3 regions of the Enterobacter sp. LM3 genome follow, and region 1 is predicted to be linked to each of the others. Evidence: riboswitches for the same ligand, from Rfam matches in the RefSeq annotation. Region 1 holds a riboswitch; each other region holds the start of a gene.

What was found. Region 1 has a riboswitch for thiamine pyrophosphate ahead of thiC (phosphomethylpyrimidine synthase ThiC). Riboswitches for the same ligand answer to the same signal wherever they lie in the genome.
Region 2: linked by a shared signal. The riboswitch ahead of thiM (hydroxyethylthiazole kinase) and the one ahead of thiC (phosphomethylpyrimidine synthase ThiC) in region 1 are both predicted to bind thiamine pyrophosphate.
Region 3: linked by a shared signal. The riboswitch ahead of thiB (thiamine ABC transporter substrate binding subunit) and the one ahead of thiC (phosphomethylpyrimidine synthase ThiC) in region 1 are both predicted to bind thiamine pyrophosphate.

Annotation. Positions count from the first base shown of each region.
Region 1 covers NZ_JBJURN010000027.1:15,794-23,567, reverse strand. Annotated here, with positions in the region: gene ACJ9N4_RS19875 (DUF1481 domain-containing protein) at 1-182, opposite strand, end outside; gene hupA (nucleoid-associated protein HU-alpha) at 194-466, opposite strand; gene ACJ9N4_RS19865 (YjaG family protein) at 653-1,243, opposite strand; gene nfi (deoxyribonuclease V) at 1,285-1,956, opposite strand; gene hemE (uroporphyrinogen decarboxylase) at 1,966-3,030, opposite strand; gene nudC (NAD(+) diphosphatase) at 3,071-3,844, opposite strand; gene rsd (sigma D regulator) at 3,940-4,437, shown strand; TPP riboswitch at 4,492-4,600, shown strand; gene thiC (phosphomethylpyrimidine synthase ThiC) at 4,679-6,574, shown strand; gene thiE (thiamine phosphate synthase) at 6,574-7,209, shown strand; gene ACJ9N4_RS19830 (HesA/MoeB/ThiF family protein) at 7,202-7,774, shown strand, end outside.
Region 2 covers NZ_JBJURN010000002.1:319,499-327,272, forward strand. Annotated here, with positions in the region: gene fbaB (class I fructose-bisphosphate aldolase) at 1-475, opposite strand, end outside; gene ACJ9N4_RS03615 (nucleoside permease) at 708-1,985, shown strand; gene ACJ9N4_RS03620 (ADP-ribosylglycohydrolase family protein) at 1,982-2,986, shown strand; gene ACJ9N4_RS03625 (PfkB family carbohydrate kinase) at 2,983-3,936, shown strand; gene ACJ9N4_RS03630 (GntR family transcriptional regulator) at 3,910-4,656, opposite strand; gene thiD (bifunctional hydroxymethylpyrimidine kinase/phosphomethylpyrimidine kinase) at 4,699-5,499, opposite strand; gene thiM (hydroxyethylthiazole kinase) at 5,496-6,266, opposite strand; TPP riboswitch at 6,302-6,399, opposite strand; gene ACJ9N4_RS03645 (PAAR domain-containing protein) at 6,761-7,546, shown strand.
Region 3 covers NZ_JBJURN010000005.1:148,967-156,740, reverse strand. Annotated here, with positions in the region: gene thiP (thiamine/thiamine pyrophosphate ABC transporter permease ThiP) at 1-1,604, opposite strand, end outside; gene thiQ (thiamine ABC transporter ATP-binding protein ThiQ) at 1-10, opposite strand, end outside; gene thiB (thiamine ABC transporter substrate binding subunit) at 1,580-2,563, opposite strand; TPP riboswitch at 2,595-2,695, opposite strand; gene sgrR (HTH-type transcriptional regulator SgrR) at 2,732-4,387, opposite strand; gene sgrT (glucose uptake inhibitor SgrT) at 4,476-4,628, shown strand; gene ACJ9N4_RS08410 (sugar efflux transporter) at 4,749-5,927, shown strand; gene ACJ9N4_RS08405 (cytochrome b/b6 domain-containing protein) at 5,988-6,569, opposite strand; gene ACJ9N4_RS08400 (cation diffusion facilitator family transporter) at 6,680-7,570, opposite strand; gene leuD (3-isopropylmalate dehydratase small subunit) at 7,743-7,774, opposite strand, start outside.

The DNA of each region.
Region 1 (7,774 bases):
CCGCCGGAATCTTTGCGCCAGATCCTGACCGCCCCGTGGTTGTCAACGTAACCGCTGGCGGTAAACGGTGGGAGGGAGGAGTCGTGGCTACAGGCTGACAGCAACAGCATGCCTGCCAGCGCGAGCGTTCCACGCCAGAAAGACAAAAGGGGCGTTCCCGCCCCTTCGTTAAAACTGTTCACTGCCACGCGTCTTACTTAACAGCGTCTTTCAGTGCTTTACCAGAAACAAACGCCGGAACGTTAGCAGCGGCGATTTTGATTTCTTTACCGGTCTGCGGGTTGCGGCCAGTACGCTCAGCGCGGTGGTTCACTTTGAAGGTACCGAAACCAACCAGTTGTACAGCATCGCCTTCTTTCAGAGACTCAGTAATAGCAGCCAGGGTAGATTCCAGAGCAGCTTTAGCCTGCACTTTAGACAGATCAGCCTTGTCCGCAATTACATCAATCAGTTGAGTCTTGTTCATAAGTTATCCTTTCAATGTGTTTATCGCTTGCTAAGCATCGAGTGCGACGAAAATGCCAAAAAAGCACTCTCCTGCATACACGCACCGATAGCCACTTTTTTTCGCCCCCCAAATGTAGACCAGACGGGGGGCGAAAGGGAAGAGTCGAGGAGCGACAAAACAGGCGTTAAATCACGTTTTGTTGTCTCATTGGTTAAAAATTATACCAATATTACTTTCGCCGGCCTCACGTAAGTCCGCGCGCAGCCCTTTTATCAGCTCAATATCGCGTTCTTCACACTCTGCCAGCAGGCGGAAAATTTCCCACTGGATGTCCCATTCCTGTTCTACCGCCGGGTTAGCGCGCAGCTCTTCCTCCGTCATCTCGCGGCCTTCCTGAGTCATTTCCAGCATCGCTACGCTAGTAATAGATGCCTTACTGACTTCAATGGCATGTTCCAGGGTTTCACCACTCAGACGGGAGTGGATCAGCTCGCTTAACGCCACGCAGGCATCTATTGCCGGATAAACACCATACAGGTCGAAATCATCAGCCGCAGGGATAGCTTCTTCCAGCTTTTCAAGCTGAGAGTCGAAGTTCACCTTCGCATCTTTCACCGTTAGCGTTTCCCAGATCAGATCCAGAATACGACGATAGATATGGCCATCACCAAAGCCCGTCTGCTTGCAGAACGTGGCATAGTTGGGATACATGCGCTCGCACAGGCAAGCCATAAAGGTGACGTGTTGCCAGCTTTCCAGCTTCTCAAGGCGCAGATGAATCGGGTTTTGTAACATGATGATGTCTCGAATCGAAAATTAGCGGCAGTTTACCTGAATCATGACTGAATTTCCTGCCAACGAACAAATGCCGGACGCGAGGAGGCAACAGCATCAGCCCAGCGCGTCGGCTCCGGTAACCGGTAGCCTTTTGTACAGCGCTGTACCCATGCCAGAGCGCTATCCATACTCACCCGGTGACCGGTGGAAATAAATAGCGGATTACAGCGTGCTTTGCTGCGCCAGACCCACGCCAGCTGTTCGCCTTTATCCGTGAGCGCTGCCAGAGCACCTGGTTCGGCGGAAAGCGGCTCAAACGCGCCACACAGGCGTTTCTTCGCCACGCCAATCGTGGGCACACCCGCCAGCAGACCGAAATGGCTGGCAACACCTAAACGGCGCGGGTGGGAGATACCGTGCCCATCGACAAACAGCAGGTCGGGCTTTTGCGAGAGTTGTTCCCACGCGGCAAGCAGCGCAGGATATTCGCGAAAGGAGAGAAAGCCAGGAATGTAGGGCATGGTGGTGGCGATACGCGCCACCTGGTACTCCACCAGCTCAAGCGAGGGATACTTCAGCAGCACCATCGCCGCTCGCGTCACTTCTCCACCCTGCTCAAACCCCACATCGGCACCGCCAATATACTGCGGGGGATCCTTATCCAGACGATCCTCGCGGCAAACTGATGAAGCCAGTTCTACCTGTTGAGCGCGTAATGACGCGAGATCCATAACCACTCCTTACTGGTGGTATTGCGCAGAAAGCCGGTGTACCGCCTCCACAAACGCGCCAGCATGCTCTGGCGGCACATCCTGATGAATGCCGTGACCAAGGTTGAACACGTGACCTTCACCCTGACCAAAGCCCGCCAGAATAGTGGCCACCTCTTCTTCAATACGGGCGGGCGGTGCATAAAGCATGGACGGATCCATATTGCCCTGCAGCGCCACTTTGTCACCTACACGACGACGCGCATCGGCGATATCGGTGCTCCAGTCGAGTCCCAGTGCATCGCAGCCGGTTGCGGCCATTGCTTCCAGCCACTGGCCGCCACCTTTGGTGAACAGTGTGACAGGTACGCGTCGGCCTTCGTTTTCACGCAACAGGCCATCGACAATTTTATGCATGTAGTAGAGCGAGAACTGCTGATAATCACGCCCGGTCAGCACGCCGCCCCAGGTGTCAAAAATCATCACCGATTGCGCACCCGCTTTAATCTGCGCGTTGAGATAAAGGGTGACGCTTTTCGCCAGCTTATCGAGCAGCGCATGCAGAGCCGAAGGCTCGGCATACATCATCTTTTTAATCACGGTAAAGGCTTTACTGCTACCGCCTTCAACCATATAGGTTGCCAGCGTCCACGGGCTGCCGGAGAAGCCAATCAGCGGCACTTCACCCTTCAGCTCGCGACGAATAGTGCGTACCGCGTTCATCACATAGCCCAGTTCCTGCTCGGGATCCGGAACGGGTAGCTTATCAACATCGGCTTTGCTCTTAATCGGGGAGGTGAAACGTGGGCCTTCACCCGTTTCGAAGTACAGGCCCAGACCCATTGCATCCGGAATGGTCAGAATGTCCGAAAAGAGAATGGCAGCATCCAGCGGGAAGCGGCGCAGCGGCTGAAGCGTCACCTCACAGGCCAGCTCGGCATTTTTGCACAGCGACATAAAATCGCCGGCCTGCGCACGCGTGGCTTTGTACTCTGGCAGATAGCGTCCCGCCTGGCGCATCATCCACACCGGGGTGACATCAACGGGCTGGCGCAGCAGCGCACGCAGATAACGATCGTTCTTCAGTTCGGTCATTTTTGCAGTTCCTTAAGCGTCATGGCCTCAGTGTATCATGTCACTCATCATCAGCCCGACACATTGCTACGGTATCTTCTATTAGCCGACGTGCCACGGTACCCGGTGGCGGTAGCAGCGGTAAATCATCGTAACGATACCAGTTCGCTTCCAGCAGTTCTTTTTGGTCGATAACAATCTCACCGCTGTCGTATTCCGCCATAAACGCCGTCATCAGCGACTGCGGGAACGGCCACGGTTGTGACGTCACGTAACGCAGATTTTTGACCTTAATACCACTCTCCTCCATCACTTCACGCGCCACTGCCTGTTCCAGCGTTTCACCCACTTCGACGAACCCGGCCAGTACGGTATGCACGCCGTTGCGATGTCGGGTATGTTGCGCCAGCAGGATGGTGTCATCACGACGAATTGCGACGATAATGCACGGTGCAATCTGCGGGTAGTAGCGTTCACGGCACTGACTGCAGAGCATCGCCCACTCGGTTTTGCTCGGATGCATGGTATGGCCGCAGTAGCCACAGTATTTGTGTGAGCGATAAAACTCCGCCAGTTGCACACCCCGCCCCGCCAGTTGGAATAACCCGACCTCAAGATCGAGCACCTGACGAACGGATCCCATCTCCTGACGACGAGACCGCTGGATCAACCACACAGAATCGCCCTGCCACTCGCCGATCATTAGTGCGGAGTAGCCCACAAGATCGAACTTTTCCGCCGCGCCGTAGGGTATTTCCCCGGCAGGCAGCCATAATTTTTGTTCGTGGCAGACTAACCACCAACCGAGATCTGATTTTTCAATAATACGATCCATATCTATTGCACTACCTTTGCTTCACTGACATGTTGTTAGCATTGTGGTTACATTTTGGGTAAGCAGATTCAATTTTAAACCTTGTGGGGTCGAACATGTTAAACCAGCTAGAAAGTCTGACTGAGCGCGTTAGAGGAAATAACAAACTGGTGGATCGCTGGCTACATGTGCGCAAGCATCTACTCGTGGTTTATTACAATCTGGTCGGTATTAAGCCTGGCAAAGAATCCTGGATGCGGCTGAATGAAAAAGCGCTGGACGATTTTTGTCAGAGCCTGGTCGACTACCTGTCCGACGGCCATTTCAATATTTATGAACGTATTATCCGTGAAATGGAAGGTACCAGCCCATTTTTAGCGGCAAGCAAACTCTATCCGCTGCTGGAAGCCAATACCCAGCAGATTATGGATTACTATGATTCCACGCTCGGGAATGCTATCAATCACGATAACTATCTTGAGTTCCAGAAGGTGCTGTCCGATCTCGGAGAGGCGCTGGAAGAGCGCTTCACGCTGGAAGACAAACTTATCGCCCTTGTGCTTGATAACGATCTGAAGGCCAGCAACGAAGAGAACATCGCGCGACCTGCTTGAGTTCTTCGTCGTTAACGAGTAATTTACATTCATTCACCCCTCTTCGGAGGGGGATTTTTCTTGTCGGAGTGCCCAGAGCGAAAGCCGGGCTGAGACCGTTAATTCGGGATCCGCGGAACCTGATCAGGCTAATACCTGCGAAGGGAACAAGAGTCAAACTGCTGTTGTATCGCCTCAGGGCGATCTCCTCTTGCTTCATCCGTCGTCTGACAAGCCATGTCCTTCACTTTTGGAATGAGCTATGTCTACAACTAAACTGACCCGCCGCGAGCAGCGCGCACAAGCACAACACTTTATCGACACCCTGGAAGGCAGTGCTTTCCCGAACTCGAACCGTATTTACATCACCGGCTCGCAGGCGGATATCCGTGTCCCAATGCGCGAAATTCAGCTCAGTCCTACCCTCATCGGTGGGAGCAAAGAAAACCCGCAGTTTGAGGACAACGAAGCCGTACCGGTGTACGACACCTCCGGTCCGTACGGCGACCCTGATGTTGCTATTAACGTTCAGCAGGGTCTGGCGAAGCTACGCCAGCCGTGGATTGACGCCCGTCACGACAGTGAAGAACTGACCATCCGTAGCTCTCACTACACCCAAGAACGCCTGGCTGACGATGGTCTGGACGAGCTACGTTTTACCGGCCTGCTGACGCCAAAACGCGCCAAAGCGGGCAAATGCGTGACCCAGCTGCACTACGCGCGCCAGGGTATCGTCACCCCGGAGATGGAGTTCATCGCCATTCGTGAAAACATGGGTCGCGAGCGCATCCGCAGCGAAGTGCTGCGCCACCAGCATCCTGGCGAAGGCTTTGGTGCTCGCCTGCCAGAAAACATTACGCCAGAATTTGTGCGTGACGAAGTGGCCGCTGGCCGTGCGATTATTCCCGCCAACATTAACCACCCGGAATCGGAACCGATGATCATCGGTCGTAACTTCCTGGTGAAGGTCAACGCCAACATCGGTAACTCTGCGGTCACCTCCTCCATTGAAGAAGAGGTGGAAAAACTGGTCTGGTCAACACGCTGGGGCGCGGACACCGTTATGGATCTCTCCACCGGGCGTTATATCCACGAAACGCGTGAGTGGATCCTGCGTAACAGCCCGGTACCCATTGGTACGGTTCCAGTCTATCAGGCGCTGGAGAAGGTCAATGGCATCGCGGAAAACCTCACCTGGGAAGCCTTCCGCGATACCCTGCTGGAACAGGCGGAACAGGGTGTGGACTACTTCACCATTCACGCAGGCGTACTGCTGCGCTACGTGCCAATGACCGCCAAACGCCTGACGGGTATTGTTTCTCGCGGCGGCTCAATCATGGCGAAGTGGTGCCTGTCGCACCATCAGGAAAATTTCCTCCACGAACACTTCCGCGAAATCTGCGAAATCTGTGCCGCCTATGACGTTTCACTCTCTCTGGGCGATGGTCTGCGTCCGGGCTCCATTCGTGATGCGAACGATGAAGCACAGTTTGCCGAGCTGCACACGCTGGGCGAGCTGACCAAAATCGCCTGGGAGTATGACGTACAGGTGATGATTGAAGGCCCGGGGCATGTGCCGATGCAGATGATCCGCCGCAACATGACCGAAGAGCTGGAGCACTGCCACGAAGCACCGTTCTACACCCTCGGGCCACTGACGACCGATATCGCGCCGGGCTACGACCACTTTACCTCCGGGATTGGTGCCGCAATGATCGGCTGGTTCGGCTGCGCCATGCTCTGCTACGTGACGCCAAAAGAGCACCTGGGTCTGCCCAACAAAGAGGACGTGAAACAGGGGCTGATCACCTACAAAATCGCTGCCCACGCAGCTGACCTGGCTAAAGGTCACCCGGGTGCGCAAATCCGCGACAATGCCATGTCGAAGGCGCGTTTTGAATTCCGCTGGGAAGACCAGTTCAACCTGGCGCTCGACCCGTTCACTGCCCGCGCCTATCACGACGAAACCCTGCCGCAGGAGTCCGGTAAAGTGGCGCACTTCTGCTCCATGTGCGGGCCAAAATTCTGCTCGATGAAGATCAGCCAGGAAGTCCGTGATTATGCTGCTACGCAGGCGATTGAAGTCGGCATGGCGGACATGTCAGAAAACTTCCGCGCCAAAGGCGGTGAAATCTACCTCAAAAAAGAGGAAGCATAATGTACCAGCCCGATTTCCCGCCCGTCCCCTTCCGCTTAGGACTTTACCCGGTGGTGGATAGCGTGGAGTGGATCGCACGCCTGCTGGAGGCAGGTGTTCGCACGATTCAGCTGCGTATCAAAGATAAGCGCGATGAAGAGGTGGAGACTGATGTAGCCGCAGCCATCGCGCTGGGGCGTCAATATGACGCCCGCCTGTTTATCAACGATTACTGGCGTCTGGCAATTAAGCACCAGGCTTATGGCGTGCATCTGGGTCAGGAAGATCTGGAGACGACTGACCTCAACGCGATCCGCGAAGCGGGTCTGCGTCTGGGCGTATCAACGCATGACGATATGGAGATCGACATCGCGCTGGCGGCTCGTCCTTCCTACATTGCGCTTGGGCACGTCTTCCCGACACAAACCAAGCAGATGCCTTCCGCGCCACAAGGATTGGCACAGCTGGCAGCACACGTAAAACGCCTTGCGGATCACCCGACTGTCGCTATCGGCGGGATTAGCCTTGAGCGCGCCCCTGCCGTGCTGGACACGGGCGTCGGCAGTATTGCCGTCGTCAGCGCCATCACTCAGGCAACAGACTGGCAGGCCGCCACCGCCCAGCTTTTACAGCTGGCAGGAGCAGGCGATGAATGACCACGACTTTATGCGCTACAGCCGCCAGATCCTGCTGGAGGATATCGCCATTGACGGGCAGCAAAAGCTGCTCGCCAGCCGGGTGCTGATTGTCGGCCTCGGTGGATTAGGCGCACCTGCCGCACTTTATCTGGCAGGTGCAGGCGTCGGCACACTGGTGCTGGCCGATGACGATGATGTGCATATCAGTAATCTGCAGCGGCAAATCCTTTTTACCACCGAGGACATCAACCAACCCAAAGCGCGTATCACCCTGCAGCGGCTGAACCAGTTGAACCCGGATATCACACTGATTGCGTTACAGGAGCGGCTTAGCGGTGAAAACCTGCGGCGTGAAGTCGCCCTTGCCGACGTGGTGCTGGACTGTACTGACAATATGGCAACGCGTCAGGCCATCAATGCGGCCTGCGTGGCGCAGAACACGCCGCTTATTACTGCCAGCGCGGTTGGATTCGGCGGGCAGATGATGGTGCTGACACCACCGTGGACACAGGGGTGCTATCGCTGTCTGTGGCCGGATGATGCCGAACCCGAGCGCAACTGCCGCACGGCCGGTATTCTTGGT
Region 2 (7,774 bases), on a different contig from region 1:
TATTGAACGCCTGTTCTACGCTGGCATACAGGGTCTGGTCGTATTCGGTTGGGTAGCTCAGGGTTTCATTGTGGTTCAGCTTAACGAGGAACGGAATACGGTGAGCGTAACGGCGCGATACCGAAGCCAGCACGCCATAGGTCGACGCCACGCAGTTACAGCCTGCTTCAATTGCCAGCTCAACGATGTTCTTCGGATCGAAATACAGCGGGTTGGCCGCAAACGATGCGCCAGCAGAATGCTCAACGCCCTGGTCAACCGGCAAAATAGAGAGATACCCGGTGCCTCCCAGCCGCCCGGTATTGTAGAGCGTCTGCATATTTCGCAGTACCGCAGGCGGACGATTGTTATCCACCATCACACGGTCAACGTAGTCGTGGCCAGGCAGGTAGAGTTTGTCGGCTGGAATGGTCATACAACGATGCTGTAAAAGGCTGTCGGCATCTTTGCCAAGCAACTGTGCAATATCAGTCATAGCTATGCTCCCGTAGCGTGTTATCCAAACCCACATTTTCGCGGGCAGACTAAGCCTGGTACCGACTTAACCGATTTTCCACCTTCTGCCATTTTTTTCAGCACAATCTGCTGGCTCGATTCTGGCACAACAAAACTGTTACATTGATCAAACAATCACCACAAAGGTATTTAAAAGGTATCATTGAATGGTATGTTAAAGGAGTACCCTCTCTGACATGCAGGATTAAACAATGAAAACGAAAGTCCAACTGTCATTCATGATGTTTGTTGAATGGTTTATCTGGGGCGCATGGTTTGTACCGCTGTGGCTGTGGTTAAGCAAAAGCGGTTTTAGCGCCGGGGAAATTGGCTGGTCTTACGCCTGTACCGCGATTGCAGCGATCCTCTCGCCAATCCTGGTCGGTTCGCTGACCGACCGCTTCTTCGCCGCCCAGAAAGTGCTGGCAGTGCTGATGTTTGCCGGGGCTATTCTGATGTACTTTGCCGCACAGCAAACTCAGTTCAGCACCTTCTTCCCGCTGCTACTGCTGTATTCCCTGACCTATATGCCTACCATCGCGCTGACTAACAGCATTGCCTTTGCCAACGTGGATGACGTCGAGGCCGATTTCCCGCGTATTCGCGTGATGGGCACGATTGGCTGGATAGCCTCCGGTCTGGCGTGCGGTTTCCTGCCGCAGATGATGGGCTATAGCGACATTTCGGATACCAATATCCCACTGCTGATGACGGCGGCCAGCTCTGCGCTGCTCGGCGTGTTTGCCCTGTTCCTGCCGGATACACCGCCGAAAAGTACCGGTAAACTCGATTTCAAAGTGATGCTGGGGCTGGATGCGCTGATCCTGTTGCGCGACAAAAACTTCCTGGTGTTCTTCTTCTGCTCGTTCCTGTTCGCCATGCCGCTGGCTTTCTACTACATCTTTGCCAACGGGTATCTCACCGAAGTGGGCATGAAAAACGCAACCGGCTGGATGACACTCGGCCAGTTCTCCGAAATCTTCTTTATGCTGGCGCTGCCGTTCTTCACCAAACGCTTTGGTATTAAGAAGGTCTTACTGCTGGGGCTTATCACCGCCGCCATCCGCTATGGTTTCTTTGTTTACGGTGGTGCGGAACAATACTTCACTTACGCCCTGCTGTTCCTCGGCATTCTGCTGCACGGCGTGAGCTACGACTTCTACTACGTCACCGCGTATATCTACGTGGACAAAAAAGCACCGGTGCATATGCGTACCGCTGCGCAGGGCTTGATCACGCTGTGCTGTCAGGGCTTTGGTAGCCTGCTGGGTTACCGCCTGGGCGGCGTGATGATGGAAAAAATGTTCGCATACAAAGAGCCGGTGAATGGGCTGACCTTCAACTGGGCCGGAATGTGGGCATTCGGAGGGATCATGATTGCTGTGATCGCCGTGCTGTTTATGCTGTTTTTCCGCGAATCGGATAAAGAGATCACCGCAATTGAGGTGGTTGATGGCGATACCGCGCTGACACAAGGGGAAGTTAAATGAAACAAGAACGTGTTCTCGGTGCTCTTTACGGGCAGGCGTTAGGGGACGCAATGGGCATGCCGTCGGAGCTGTGGCCAAGAAAGCGCGTCAAAGCGCATTTCGGCTGGATTGACCGCTTCTTACCCGGCCCGGCAGAGAATAACGCGGCCTGCTATTTCAACCGCGCGGAGTTCACCGATGATACGTCGATGGCGCTGTGTCTGGCGGATGCGATTATCGAATGCGACGGGCAGATTAACGCGGATGTCATCGGCAAACATATTTTGCGCTGGGCCGAGTCGTTCGATGCCTTTAACAAAAACGTGTTAGGCCCGACCTCCAAAATTGCCCTCAACGCCATTCGCGATGGCAAACCGGTCAGCGAGCTGGAGAACAACGGCGTCACCAACGGGGCGGCGATGCGCGCCTCCCCGCTCGGCTGTCTGCTCCCGGCCACTCGCCTGGAGCACTTTGTTGAGCAGGTGGCGCAGGCTTCCAGCCCGACGCATAAATCGGATCTCGCCATTGCCGGTGCGGTGGTGATTGCCTGGGCGGTTTCACGCGCCATTGACGGCGAAAGCTGGCAGAACATCGTTACTGCCCTGCCCGGTATTGCCCGCTATGCACAGGAAGTGAAGACCACCACCTTCAGCGCATCACTTGCGGCACGTATTGAGCTGGCACTCAAAACCGTGCGTGAAGCCAACGGTACTGAATCCGCCAGCGAGCAGGTTTATCAGCTTGTGGGGGCAGGAACCAGCACCATTGAGTCCGTTCCGGCGGCGATCGCAATGGTTGAACTGGCAGGCACTGACCCGAACCGCTGCGCAATTTTATGCGCCAATCTGGGCGGCGATACGGACACCATCGGCGCAATGGCAACCGCAATCTGTGGCGCGCTGCACGGCGTACAGGCGATTAATCCGGCACTAAAGGATGAACTCGACGCCGTTAACCAGCCCGACTTTGGTCATTACTGCGAAAAATTGCTGCACTACCGGGAGCAAAGGGAGGGCGTATGAATTCTTTTGCCCAACGCCTTGAAACATTACGCGCCACGCGGCCAGTGACGGTGCTGGGGGCAGCGGTGATTGACGTTATCGCCGATGCTTACGCCCTGCCCTGGCGCGGATGTGATATCGAGCTAAAACAGCAGGGCGTCAATATTGGCGGCTGCGCGCTCAATATTGCCATAGCCCTAAAACGGCTTGGCGTCACCGCGCAAAATGCGCTGCCCGTCGGCCACGGCGTGTGGGCAGATATTATTCGCAACGCAATGGCAAAGCAGGATCTGCACAGCGCCGTGGAAGCCGAAACAGGCGATAACGGCTGGTGTCTGGCGCTGGTGGAGCCAGACGGTGAGCGCACGTTTATGTCGTTTAGCGGCGTGGAGAACCAGTGGCAGCAATCCTGGCTTGATGCGCTTAACGTGCCGCAAAAAAGCCTGGTTTATTTGTCCGGCTATCAACTGGCATCGCCGTGCGGGGAGTTACTGACGGGCTGGCTGGAAGGGTTGCAGGAGGTGACCGCGTTTATCGATTTCGGCCCACGCATCGCAGATATTCCCGACGCGCTGATGGCGCGGATTATGGCCTGTAAACCCATTGTGTCGCTTAATCGCCAGGAGGCGCAAATTGCTGCCGGGCGGCTTGGTGTGGAGGTTGATGCGTTAGGTGCAACATGGCAACAACGTTTCGGTTCTGCGCTGATTGTACGTCACGACAAAGACGGCGCAGCCTGGTATGACGCTGACGATTCGGGTTATGTTCCGGCGTTTCCTGCTTCGGTGGTCGACACCATTGGCGCGGGTGACAGCCACGCTGGCGGTACGCTGGCCGGGCTGGCAGCAGGATGGTCACTGGCGGATGCAGTGCTGCTGGGCAATGCGGTTGCCGCCTGGGTGGTCAGCCACCGTGGCGGTGATTGCGCCCCTGCGCGCGGGGAATTACTCCTCGCACACAAAGACGTATAGATCGCTGCGACAGTAGCTAATGCTGTACTCAATAGGCCGGTGCTGCTGGTCAAGCGCAACCTGCTTGATCACCAGCACCGGTATCTTTTCATCCATCTTAATATGGGCCTGAAATTCGCTGTCCGGCATGCGGGCACTGACGCGTGAACGGGTACGCTGCGGGAAGATGTTCTGACTGCGGAAGTAATCGTACAGCGAGATGCCGATGGCGTCCGGATCGGGAATTAGCCCGGCCGGAACCCAGGACTCTTCAATCGAGACGGCATCATCATCAACATAGCGAATGCGCTTGAGCAAAAAGACGTCGCTTTCCGCCGCCACTGACAGCTGGTTTGCCACCTCTTCCGGGCATTTCACCACCCGTTTATTAACCCACAACGTGTTGGGCTTTTTGCCGCGCAGTACCACCTGCTGAGAAAACCCGCGTGCTTCCTTGAGCGAATATTCAAAGATGTTATTAATTTGCGTACCGTAACCCCGGGAGCGCGTCACCACGCCCTCTTCTTCCAGCGCCTGCATTGCTTTGCGCACGGTAATGCGTGACACACCCGTTAACTGACTCAGATCGCGCTCGCCGGGCAGAATATTCCCGTGTTCAAGCACCCCGCTACGTACCGCGTTTTTTACCGTTTCGGCAAACTTCAGGTACAGCGGTGTGTTGTCCGGAGCGGCGATCCGTTCATTCAGTTGAGCAATTAACCGGGTATGCGCTTGTTCCATCTCTGTTTTCTCAGGCGTGGTGTTTCCTGCCAGTATACTGGCTTACCACCATGCATGAAAATGATGAACCGGCCCAATACCGTGACCCACTTCCAGAGTATCGGCTTTTGCCAGCGCGTCCGAGAGCCAGATTTTGGCTTCCTGTACCGTATCAGCCCAGTTGTTATGGCGTGGACGCAACGCCGCCAGCGCGGCGGAGAGCGTACAGCCTGTACCGTGGGTGTTTTTAGTCTGCACGCGGGGTGCGGTAAAACGCAGTTCTCCGTCACGGGTGAAGAGCCAGTCCGGGCTTTCGGCGTCATCCAGATGGCCACCTTTCACCAGCACCGCACCGCAGCCCATTGCCAGCAATGCCCGCCCCTGCTCTTTCATTTCGCGTTCGGTTTGCGCATGCGGCGCGTCTAACAACGCGGCAGCTTCAGGCAGGTTTGGCGTGATCAGCGCCACTTGCGGCAACAGCTTTTTACGCAGCGTGTCGATAGCGGAAACAGAAAGCAGCGGGTCGCCACTTTTTGCCAGCATTACCGTATCAAGCACCACGTTTTGCACCTGATAGCGTTTCAGACGTTCTGCCACCACTTCGACAATATCTGTCTCCGCCAGCATCCCGATTTTAGTGGTATCAATGCGCACATCGCTGAGTACCGAATCGAGCTGTGCGGCGACAAAATCCGGCTCGATACGGTAGACCGACTGCACACCACGCGTATTTTGTGCCACCAGCGCGGTGATCACCGAACAGCCGTAGGCACCCAGTGCGGAGAACGTTTTCAGATCGGCCTGAATGCCTGCACCGCCGCTTGGGTCAGTGCCGGCAATGGTAAGGGCGTTAATCCGTTTCATGCCTGTTCCTCCAGGGTGTAGAGCGCATCCAGGAACGCACTGGCAAAGCTGCCCGGGCCACGAGACTGAGCAACGGCAGCCGTTCCGGCGCGCTTCATCCATCCGCAGGTAGCGGCCACGTTATCGAGCCTGTCACCCGGTAGCGAACAACTGGCCGCCACCACCGCCGAAAGCGCGCACCCGGTACCGACCACGCGAGTCATCAGCGGATCGCCCCCGGTCACCGTCCGGGTTCGCTGCCCGTCGGTGATGTAATCAACCTCGCCTGTGACCACGATAATGGCATTGGTCTGGCGTGCCAGCGCCTGTGCCGCAGGCAATGCACTGGATGCAGTATCGGTAGTATCCACGCCGCGCCCCCCCGCACTCATCCCGGCAAGCGCAAGAATTTCCGACGCGTTACCACGAATGGCCGCAGGTTTAAGGGAGAGGATTTGATGGCAAAAACGGGTGCGGAACGTCAACGCCCCGACAGCCACCGGATCGAGCGTCCAGGGTTTGCCTGCTGCCACGGCACTCTCAATCGCCCGGCGCATCGCCTGAGCGCGCGGGGCAGTCAGCGTGCCGACATTAATCAGCAGCGCATCGGCAAGAGCAGCAAACTGTTCAGCCTCTTCGGCTTCAATCACCATCGCCGGGGATGCGCCAAGCGCCAACAAAACGTTAGCCGTAAACGTCTGCACGACGTCGTTGGTCATACAATGTGTGAGCGGGGAACGGGTTCGGAACTGATGTAAAATGTGTAAATCGAGCAGGTCAGGCTGCATGGGTTCGCTCCTGCCTTGCGTGAAGAAGCGATGACCGGGAAGGCATCTGACTTCCCTACGCTGGCATTATCCAGATCAGGTAATACGGGTATTTCTCAGCCTTCAACGAAGAAGGGCACCCCGAGTCATTTAAATAAAAATCAAATAGTTGCGATTAACGTCCCGTTAATCTCTGTTCTGGATCATGCCAGCGGGAAGCCAAAGACTCAACCCTAAAAAATGCTCTGTGTCCCATATAAAAGCTTTAAACAACGCGAAGAAGCGCCCCAAGACCAGAACCCACCTGGATCAGATCATCAGCAGAGCCAGAACAACACGCCCAAACAGCCAAAAAGAAACGCATTGGTGTAGATGCTGGTTTCTGCGTTGTTCCCCAGCAATCCACCACGGAATCTTTCGAAAACATTCTGTTTGCAGGAAACCAGCCGGAAGGAACGCGCGAACTTTACCGCTCTCTGAACGGCGCAGGAAAGGAATATAACGCTGGTTCTATCATGTTGGTGGTTGATCCTGATAAACAGGACGACGAACAGATTGCCCACATGAAAGCCGCGAAAGCGCGAGTCGATGCAGCATTGGCCCCATTGACGCATGAGGAAGCTAACTTGCTGCACAAACACTACGCAACCATAGCTAATTTCACCAGCTACGCTGATACAGAAATTGGCCTTGCTGCTGACCCTGTTGGAAAATACTTTGAGAGTATCGAAAAAATACTCAAAGAGATTCAAGAAACGTATAAGAATACCTACATAACGAGAGGCTCGTTGATAGGAGAACAATTTTATGTCCGACGTAACCAGTTGTTTAAAGAGCTTGAATCCATACTCAAAGTCAGCTTCCTGAATAAGGCTATGAAATTCGGAGAGTATACCAAAATAAAAAAAGCACTCGGCCTGCCCAGTAGTTCTATTACCCACAAATGGAATGAAACGGGGATCAGTGACATTGAAAGTTATGCTACCCACATCGAACGGGCAGCTAAATACGTAAAAGCAATGCGTTACACTGGTTATTTAGGCATTGGTTTTAGCGGACTCCATTCTCTTAACGAAATCCATGAGGCATGTTCTGTTGGTCGCGAAGCTGAATGTACCAAGAAAAAATATACTGAGATTGGTAGTTTTGCTTTGGGTACAGGTGGCGGTGTTCTCGCTGGTGTTGGCTGGCTTGTTTGTACCGTTATTGCAGGTGTTGGTTTAGGGTACGCTGGTAGCACAGTGGGGAGTGCTGTTGGGGAATTAGGCGGAGAACAGTTGTATGACGTTTTCGGCAATTAATTTTCTGATGATACATCGGGTTGAAATCTCTGGGTTCTTTTTGATTCTCGGAATAATTAATTATGTTTCCAACGTAATTTATGACAAATTAGCCAAGAGAAAATTCATGACTCTATGCTCGCTATTTGTTGAAAAATTCGGAGCAAGACCAGCAGAAGTTTTAGTTTATCAGGATGGGGGTTCTTTTTCTCGTTTATGCGTGATGCATTCTTTATTAATGCATTATAC
Region 3 (7,774 bases), on a different contig from region 1:
GTTTTAACATCACGCCCCGGGAGTTTTTCGATAGCGGTAAATAACGCAAAACACAGCAGCAGCAGTAATAGCGCCGTGACGGCACCATCCTGGCTACGGTAGGAGCCAATTTGCTGATACAGCCAGTATGGCAGTGTACGGAAATCTTCATTGCCGAAGAGAGCCACGACGCCAAAATCACCAATCGATAGCACACAGGCGAACGCCAGCGCCTGTGCCAGCGGGCGCTTTAGTGCGCGCAGCTCGACGACCTTTAGCCGTTGCCAGCCCTGCATACCAAGCGACTGGCACAGTAAGCTGTAGCGGCTGTTGACGTCACGCATCGGGGTTTCCAGCACCTTGAGAGCGTAAGGGATTGCCATCAGGGCATTGGTAAAGATGACGATGCCGTCAGCGCTTTCCGGCAAACCAATGGTGCTGTTGAACAGTAAAAAGAAGCCGGTAGCCAAAACAATGCCCGGCATGGCCAGAATCAGCATCCCCGTGAGTTCCAGCGCTTGCCCGGCTTTTTGCGCATGGCGGGCATAGAGTTCACGGCTACTCCACAGCAACATCATGGTCAGAATGACGCACAGCATGCCTGCGGCCAGTGCGATCCGCAGCGAAGTCCAGGTGGCTTGCCAGAGCATGGGCTGTTGCAAAACGGACACCAGATTGATGTTCAGACCATCGACGATGACGGCCATCAGCGGCGGCAGCAGAAGCATCAGCGCCAGCGTGATGAGGATAAAATCGGTAATGCGGCTGTACAGGCTGTCCTGCGGATCGCGCCAGCCTGCTATCTGGTTACTACCGGGTGGAATGGCTTTACTCAGCCGCTGGCTGAGGAGCACCAGGACAAGGCAGCATGCCATCTGTACTATCGCCAGCAGCGCCGCACGTCCGGGGTCGTAGTCGAAATTTAACGCCTGATAAATCGCCAGCTCAATGGTCGTTGCCTGCGGCCCGCCACCGAGTGAAAGTACGGTGGCAAAACTGGCAAAGCAGAGCATAAAGATCAGCGCCGCAACGGGGGGGATTTGCCTGCGCAGCCACGGCCATTCGACAAAACGGAAGAACGACCAGCCGTGCATGCCGAGCTGTGCAGCCAGCTGGCGCTGCTCGCCGGGAATATTCTCCAGCGCCTGCAAAAAGAGCCTTGTCGCCATCGGCATATTGAAAAAGATATGCGCCAGCAGAATACCCTTCAGTCCGTAAGGGGAGAATGTCCACTCCAGACCAAGCAGGTTACAGAGTGAGGCCAGCCAGCCCTGGCGTCCATAGACGCTCAGAATACCGAATACGGCCACCAGAACGGGCAGGATCAGCGTCATAGCGCACAGGCGCAGAAGTGCCTGTCTGCCAGGAAAACGCCTGCGATAAAGTGCCCGGGACAGGAAGATCGCCGGGAAAACCGACAGCAGCGCAGAGAGAAATGCCTGCCAGAAGGAGAAACGGATAACATGCCAGAGATAGCTGTCATGCCAGAGTGTGAGCACGTCGCTTTCTGGTGCGTTTAACCACAACGCAAGAAATGCCCCCAGACTGACCGCTACCATCAATACGGCAGCGAGCAGTCCGGGAAGTAACCAGCCGGGAATTAATGGCTGACTGCGCGTTGCCATTCACTTACCCATGCAGCACGCTGTGCGGCGACCTGTTGCGGCGTAAACTCCAGTGAGGTTTGCGGTTTAGACAGCGTATCAAAGCCCGCTGGCAGGGCCACATTGGTCACCGGGTACATCCAGTTGCCCGTCGGGATCGTATTCTGGAACGCCGGAGAAACCATAAATTTCAGGAACTTCTCGGCCAGTTCTGGCTGTTTACTGGCGGCGGTACGTGCTGCAACTTCCACCTGAAGGTAGTGACCTTCCGCAAAATCAGCAGCGGCGTAGTTGTCCTTCTTCTCGGCAATAATGTGGTAGGCCGGAGAGGTCGTGTAGCTGAGCACCAGGTCACTTTCTCCCTTCAGGAACAGGCCATACGCTTCGCTCCAGCCTTTGGTGACGGTGACGGTTTTCGCCGCCAGTTTCTGCCATGCTTCCGGCGCTTTGTCACCGTAGACTTTCTGCATCCACAGCAGCAGGCCCAGGCCTGGCGTACTGGTGCGCGGATCTTCATAAATCACGCGCCATTTCTGGTCGCTTTCAACCAGCTCTTTCAGGCTTTTCGGTGGGTTCTTCAGCTTGTTTTTGTCATAGACAAAAGCAAAGTAGCCGTAATCGAACGGGACAAAGGTATCGTTTTTCCAGCCACCAGGGACGTTGACGGCATCGGTGGCGACACCGCTTTTGGCAAACAGTCTGGTTTGCGACGCCGCATCCAGCAGGTTGTTATCCAGACCGAGCACCACGTCGGCTTTGCTGTTTTTCCCTTCCATGCGCAGACGGTTAAGCAGTGAAACGCCATCCTCCAGCGCTACGAACTTCAGCTCGCAGTTGCAGTCGGCTTCAAAGGCTTTTTTCACCGCCGGGCCAGGGCCCCAGTCGGCAGAGAAGGAGTCATAGGTGTAGACCGTCAGGACGGGCTTCGCAACAGCAGGCAGCGCAAACAGCACCAGAAGGGGAAGAATTTTTTTTAACACTTTGCACCTCAAAGTTGAGTGGCAAAGGATTTTGAGCGACAGCCTCAAATCCCTTCGCCGGCGTTATCCGGATCAGGTTCGACGGGTATTATCTCAGCGCACATCAGTGATGCAGCACCCCGTTGAGAACGGCGGTATTGTAATGATTTGGCGAATATTACGAAAGTGTTATGGTTCCGGTGGGGCAAACCAGGCGGATTTGAAATCAAACCAGCCCAGGGTGTTCATCCGTAAGCCACGCATACTGCGCTGACCCTGAATCATCAGCCAGTGGTGGATGAGCGGCACAATCGCCTGTTGCGCCAGCAACTGCTGGCACCATGAGGCCAGGTTCATTTCTCCCGCGCGCCACTGTGCGGCGTCCTGCTGCCAGTCCCGGTCAATGCAGTGTTGGATCAGCGGAACTTCATACAGGTGCGAAAAGAGTGAGAAATCGAGTGGCAGGGTAAAGTTGGCGCTGTTCAGCCAGATATCGCTGACTATCTCCCCGCGATGCCATTCATCATAATCTATTTCCTGGATGTCCAGTTGAACGCCTTCGGCAGCCAGCAGCTTGCTCATGATGCGGGCGATAAAGCGGTGTTCCACGTGGTCGCGATAATAGGTCAGGGTGATCGACTCCAGTCCGGCGGGCTTTTCGCCGTGAACCGGTCGGGCGTGATGCCAGCGCGGGAGCAGACCGTAGGCCGGGAACCAGTAAGTCTGGTATTGCTCCTCCGCCTGATAGATAAGATTGGCCGGGGAAAGCACGTGGCTCACCCATCTGCGCACGTCGCGGCTGGCACCTCGGTGGCTGCGGGCGTCAAACAGCAGGTAATAGCAGCCCTCTTCCAGACGGCTTTCAACCGCTTTTTCTCCTTCGGTTGACCCTTCCAGCGTTAATCCGCAGCTCAGCTCCTCGCTGATTTCAGGCAGAACCCAGACGTTGACTTCGTCGATCAGCGCGCGATAACCAAAGTAGTCGTCAAAGGCGCGAATTTTCAGCTGGTTGTTGGTATTGCGCGTTACCGCGTAAGGTCCTGTTCCCACGGGCTGGCTGGCAAAATGGGGCAGGGAATCCCATTCACGCGGCAGGATCATCGACGGGATATAGCCCATTAGCCACGGAAGCCACTGGTCAGGCTCGGACAGTTCGATATCAACAGTCCATGCCGTAGGGGAGTGGATCCGCGATATGTGGCCATAAAGAGGAAGAGTGCATGCCCGCTGAAGCGAATTGATGACGTCGCTGATCTCCAGCTCACGGCCGTGGTGGAAATGAATACCAGGACGTAAAAAGAAGCGCCAGTGCAGGGGAGAAAGTTGCTGCCAGTGGTGCGCGACATCGGCTTCCAGTTCCCCGTTTTCCTCATTTATGCGCGTCAGGCCGCTGAATATTTGCCGGGCCATATGGGTTTCTGAACGGCGCAACGCCGTACCGGGTAACAGGTTTTTCATCGGACGATAGTAGAGCACCCGCAGGATGTGGCGACCCTGACGAAAACTTCTCCCGAGATGGGAAACCAGCATCTGGCGTACTGCCGCTTTGTCGCCCACCAGCTGTACCAGTTGGTCGATTCTGTCCTGTTCAAGCAGGTCTTCCGCGCGTTGTTGCTGCAACGCCAGCCCGGTGTAGAGAAAGGTCAGACGCGAGCGCTTGCCGCGTCCGGCCTCGGCCTCCCAGTTTAACCAGCCCTGTTGCTGCATGGTGTTGAGCAGCGTTCGCATATGGCGACGAGAGCAGTTCAGCAGGTCGGCCAGCTCGTTCAGCGTAGTCTCCTTCGACTGCCCCTCGCAGCACTGCCAGAGGCGGATGAATTGTTGTTGCAGACGACCAGAAGGCATAAAAGGGGAACTCCTGACAAAAAATCAGCAATTTATTAATCCCTATATTAGGCCAATAATTCTTCCCGATGAAGTGAGGAGGTAAATTATGAAGAGGTCTACCGCACGTCAGTTTTATCAGCAGTACTTTTCAGCGACAAAAGGAGTGTCCTGGCTGGCCCGTCAGTGTGCAGATCAACGGCTGAGAACGCTGGAAGAATTGATGCAGTGGGACGTTACGAAAACGACCTTTTCTCGCTAACTCACCTCGATCATGTGTGACTGAGTATTGGTGCTAATCACCCGCCAGCAAAATGTTTTTGCTGGCTTTTTTCGTTTACTATTTCACCCAATTTCGATTCGCTTTGACAAGGATTTGCGCATGCTCTGGTTGATGACGATGGGGCGACGCCTGAATGGCGTGTATGCCGCTTTTATGCTGGTGGCCTTTATGATGGGTGTGGCGGGGGCGCTTCAGGCACCGACGCTGAGCCTGTTTCTGAGCCGCGAGGTGGGGGCGCAACCGTTCTGGATTGGCCTGTTTTATACCGTCAACGCCATTGCCGGGATCCTGGTCAGCCTGTGGCTGGCGAAACGCTCGGACAGCCAGGGCGATCGCCGCAAACTGATCCTGTTTTGCTGCGCAATGGCCGTCGGGAATGCGCTGCTGTTTGCGTTCAATCGTCATTACCTTACGCTCATCACCTGTGGTGTTCTGCTGGCATCTCTGGCTAATACCGCCATGCCACAGCTGTTCGCGCTGGCTCGTGAATATGCGGATAACTCCGCGCGTGAAGTGGTGATGTTCAGCTCGGTCATGCGTGCGCAGCTCTCTCTGGCGTGGGTGATTGGCCCGCCGCTGGCGTTTATGCTGGCGCTGAATTATGGCTTTACCACCATGTTTTCCATCGCCGCCGGGATTTTTGTCATCAGCCTGGTGTTAGTGGCATTTGCCCTGCCTTCGGTGGCTCGCATTGAGCCGGTGGCGGACAGACCCGCTACGCAGGCGAGCGGCTGGCAGGATAAAAATGTCCGTATGCTGTTTATTGCCTCCACGCTGATGTGGACCTGCAACACGATGTACATCATTGATATGCCATTGTGGATCAGCAGCGATCTGGGGTTACCGGATAAGCTTGCCGGGATCTTGATGGGTACCGCCGCGGGTCTGGAAATTCCGGCGATGATTCTGGCCGGGTATTACGTTAAGCGTTCAGGAAAACGTAAGATGATGGTCATTGCTGTCGCGGCAGGAGTGTTGTTCTATCTGGGGCTTATCTTCTTTCACTCGCGCGAAGCACTACTGATATTACAGCTGTTTAATGCGGTATTTATCGGGATTGTCGCCGGGATTGGTATGCTCTGGTTCCAGGATCTGATGCCGGGACGCGCAGGCTCTGCGACAACATTGTTTACGAACAGTATTTCAACCGGGGTGATTCTGGCGGGGGTGATTCAGGGTGCGCTGTCGCAAAGCTATGGGCATGCGGCGGTGTACTGGATGATTGCGGCAATCTCGGTCGTGACGCTCCTGCTGACCTGCCGTGTGAAAGACGTGTAGCCTGTTGCGAAGGTCTGAGCCAGAAACCGTTCTGGCTCAGAGAATATGCCTGTTACTGCATTATTCTGAGTACTGATATTTCCGCTGTGCGCGTAATGTCAGGTACATATGGGCTATCCCCATAAAGCCGTGTGCCCAGAAATAGGTTTCGATAAAGACCGTCAGGAATTTATGCAGATCCAGTACCGACTCGGTAAGAGAGGAGACGGGCCCGATCGTTGCGTTCAGTACGAACCAGGCTGCGCCACAGACGGCAACACCCAGCAGAGCCAGCACGCCTAAACCCTGCACCGTTGCGGCCATACCGCCAGCGTGGGCATCCGGGAGCTGGCGTTGTGTCAGGGTGCGAATGTCGTCAACGATCCCGCGGAAATCCAGCGTCATCCAGGCGTAGTAATATTTAAATCCACGTTGCGTTAACATCCACGCCATCATAGCAATACCGCAGAAAATTAACCCAAAGCCTGAGATGACATGTATCCAGGTGACGATACTCGTGAAACCAGATTCACTGAGTGCTTCACTTACGGTGTAGTTAGAATTGATAATCTGAGCCAGTACCAGCACTGCAACAATGATGTGCAGTACGCGAAGAAAAGGCGTTTCTTTATGTGGAAGCGTACTGCGTATTGTTGGGGTCATCGCTATTTACCTCAATGATGAGAGAGCTAATGTGATGCAGTGTGACGTCTATTAATTAACGAAACCTTAACGCCAGAAAATGTCGGTCACACTGTTTGCATCAATACGCGTTAATGCGCAGGATCGATATGCGTCATCACATTAAGCACGTTAAATTTGCTCATGACTCTGTTTCTGGCATTGACGGCAATATCATGTCCTTCTTTTACGCTTAATTTTCCATTTACTTCCAGATGAACATCGACCAGGGCTAAATCACCCATCTTGCGGGTTTTTAAATCGTGAATGTTAATAACACCTTCTGTAGATAACAGGCACGTTCTGATTTCGTGTTCCATGTCTGGCTCAAGCGAGCGATCCATCAAATCATGGAGGGCATCGGCAGAGAATTTATACCCCATGTGGGCGATAAAAATACCGACAATCAGTGCGGCAACCAGATCCATAGAGTGGAAACCCAGTAAATTACCGGCAATACCGATGGCAACAACAACAGACGAGGCCGCGTCGGAACGCGCGTGCCAGGCATTGGCAATAAGCAGCGATGACTGAATGCGTTTCCCCGTTGCGTACATGTATCTGAACAGCCCCTCTTTAATCAACAGAGCCAGTATGGCGACCCACAGAGCCGCCCCTTTGACGACCTGATGTGTCTCGGGGTGTAGCAGCTTATTGCCCGCAGACCAGAGCATTCCGGCACCGACCAGAAATAAGATAACCCCGATAATCAGCTTTGCACCGTTTTCAAAACGGAGGTGACCATAGTGATGATCGGTATCAGAGGCTTTCTGGCTTTTTTTATTGGCAATCAGAACGACAAAGTCAGAGGATAAATCGGAAAGAGAATGAATACCATCAGCAATTAACCCCTGCGAACCGGAAAATAAACCGGCAACGATTTGAAAACTCGTCAGGAATATATTGACGATCACGCTGATTAATGTGCATTTATGTATTTCATGAGAACGGAGTTGAGACTCATTGCTATTTTGTTTTTTCATACTGTTTCACGTAGTAACCTGATATGTAGGTTATTATGCAAAATGTTTATTAAATTCACCTTAAATATAATGTGATTGGCGTGATTATTTCTGCCAGGTTCTTGCATGCGAGAAAAAAACGGGGAAGGGCGGCGGAAGATCTGACCCGCAGGATACACTGCGGGCCAGATGTTTAATTCATAAACGCAGGTTGTTTATGTTCGT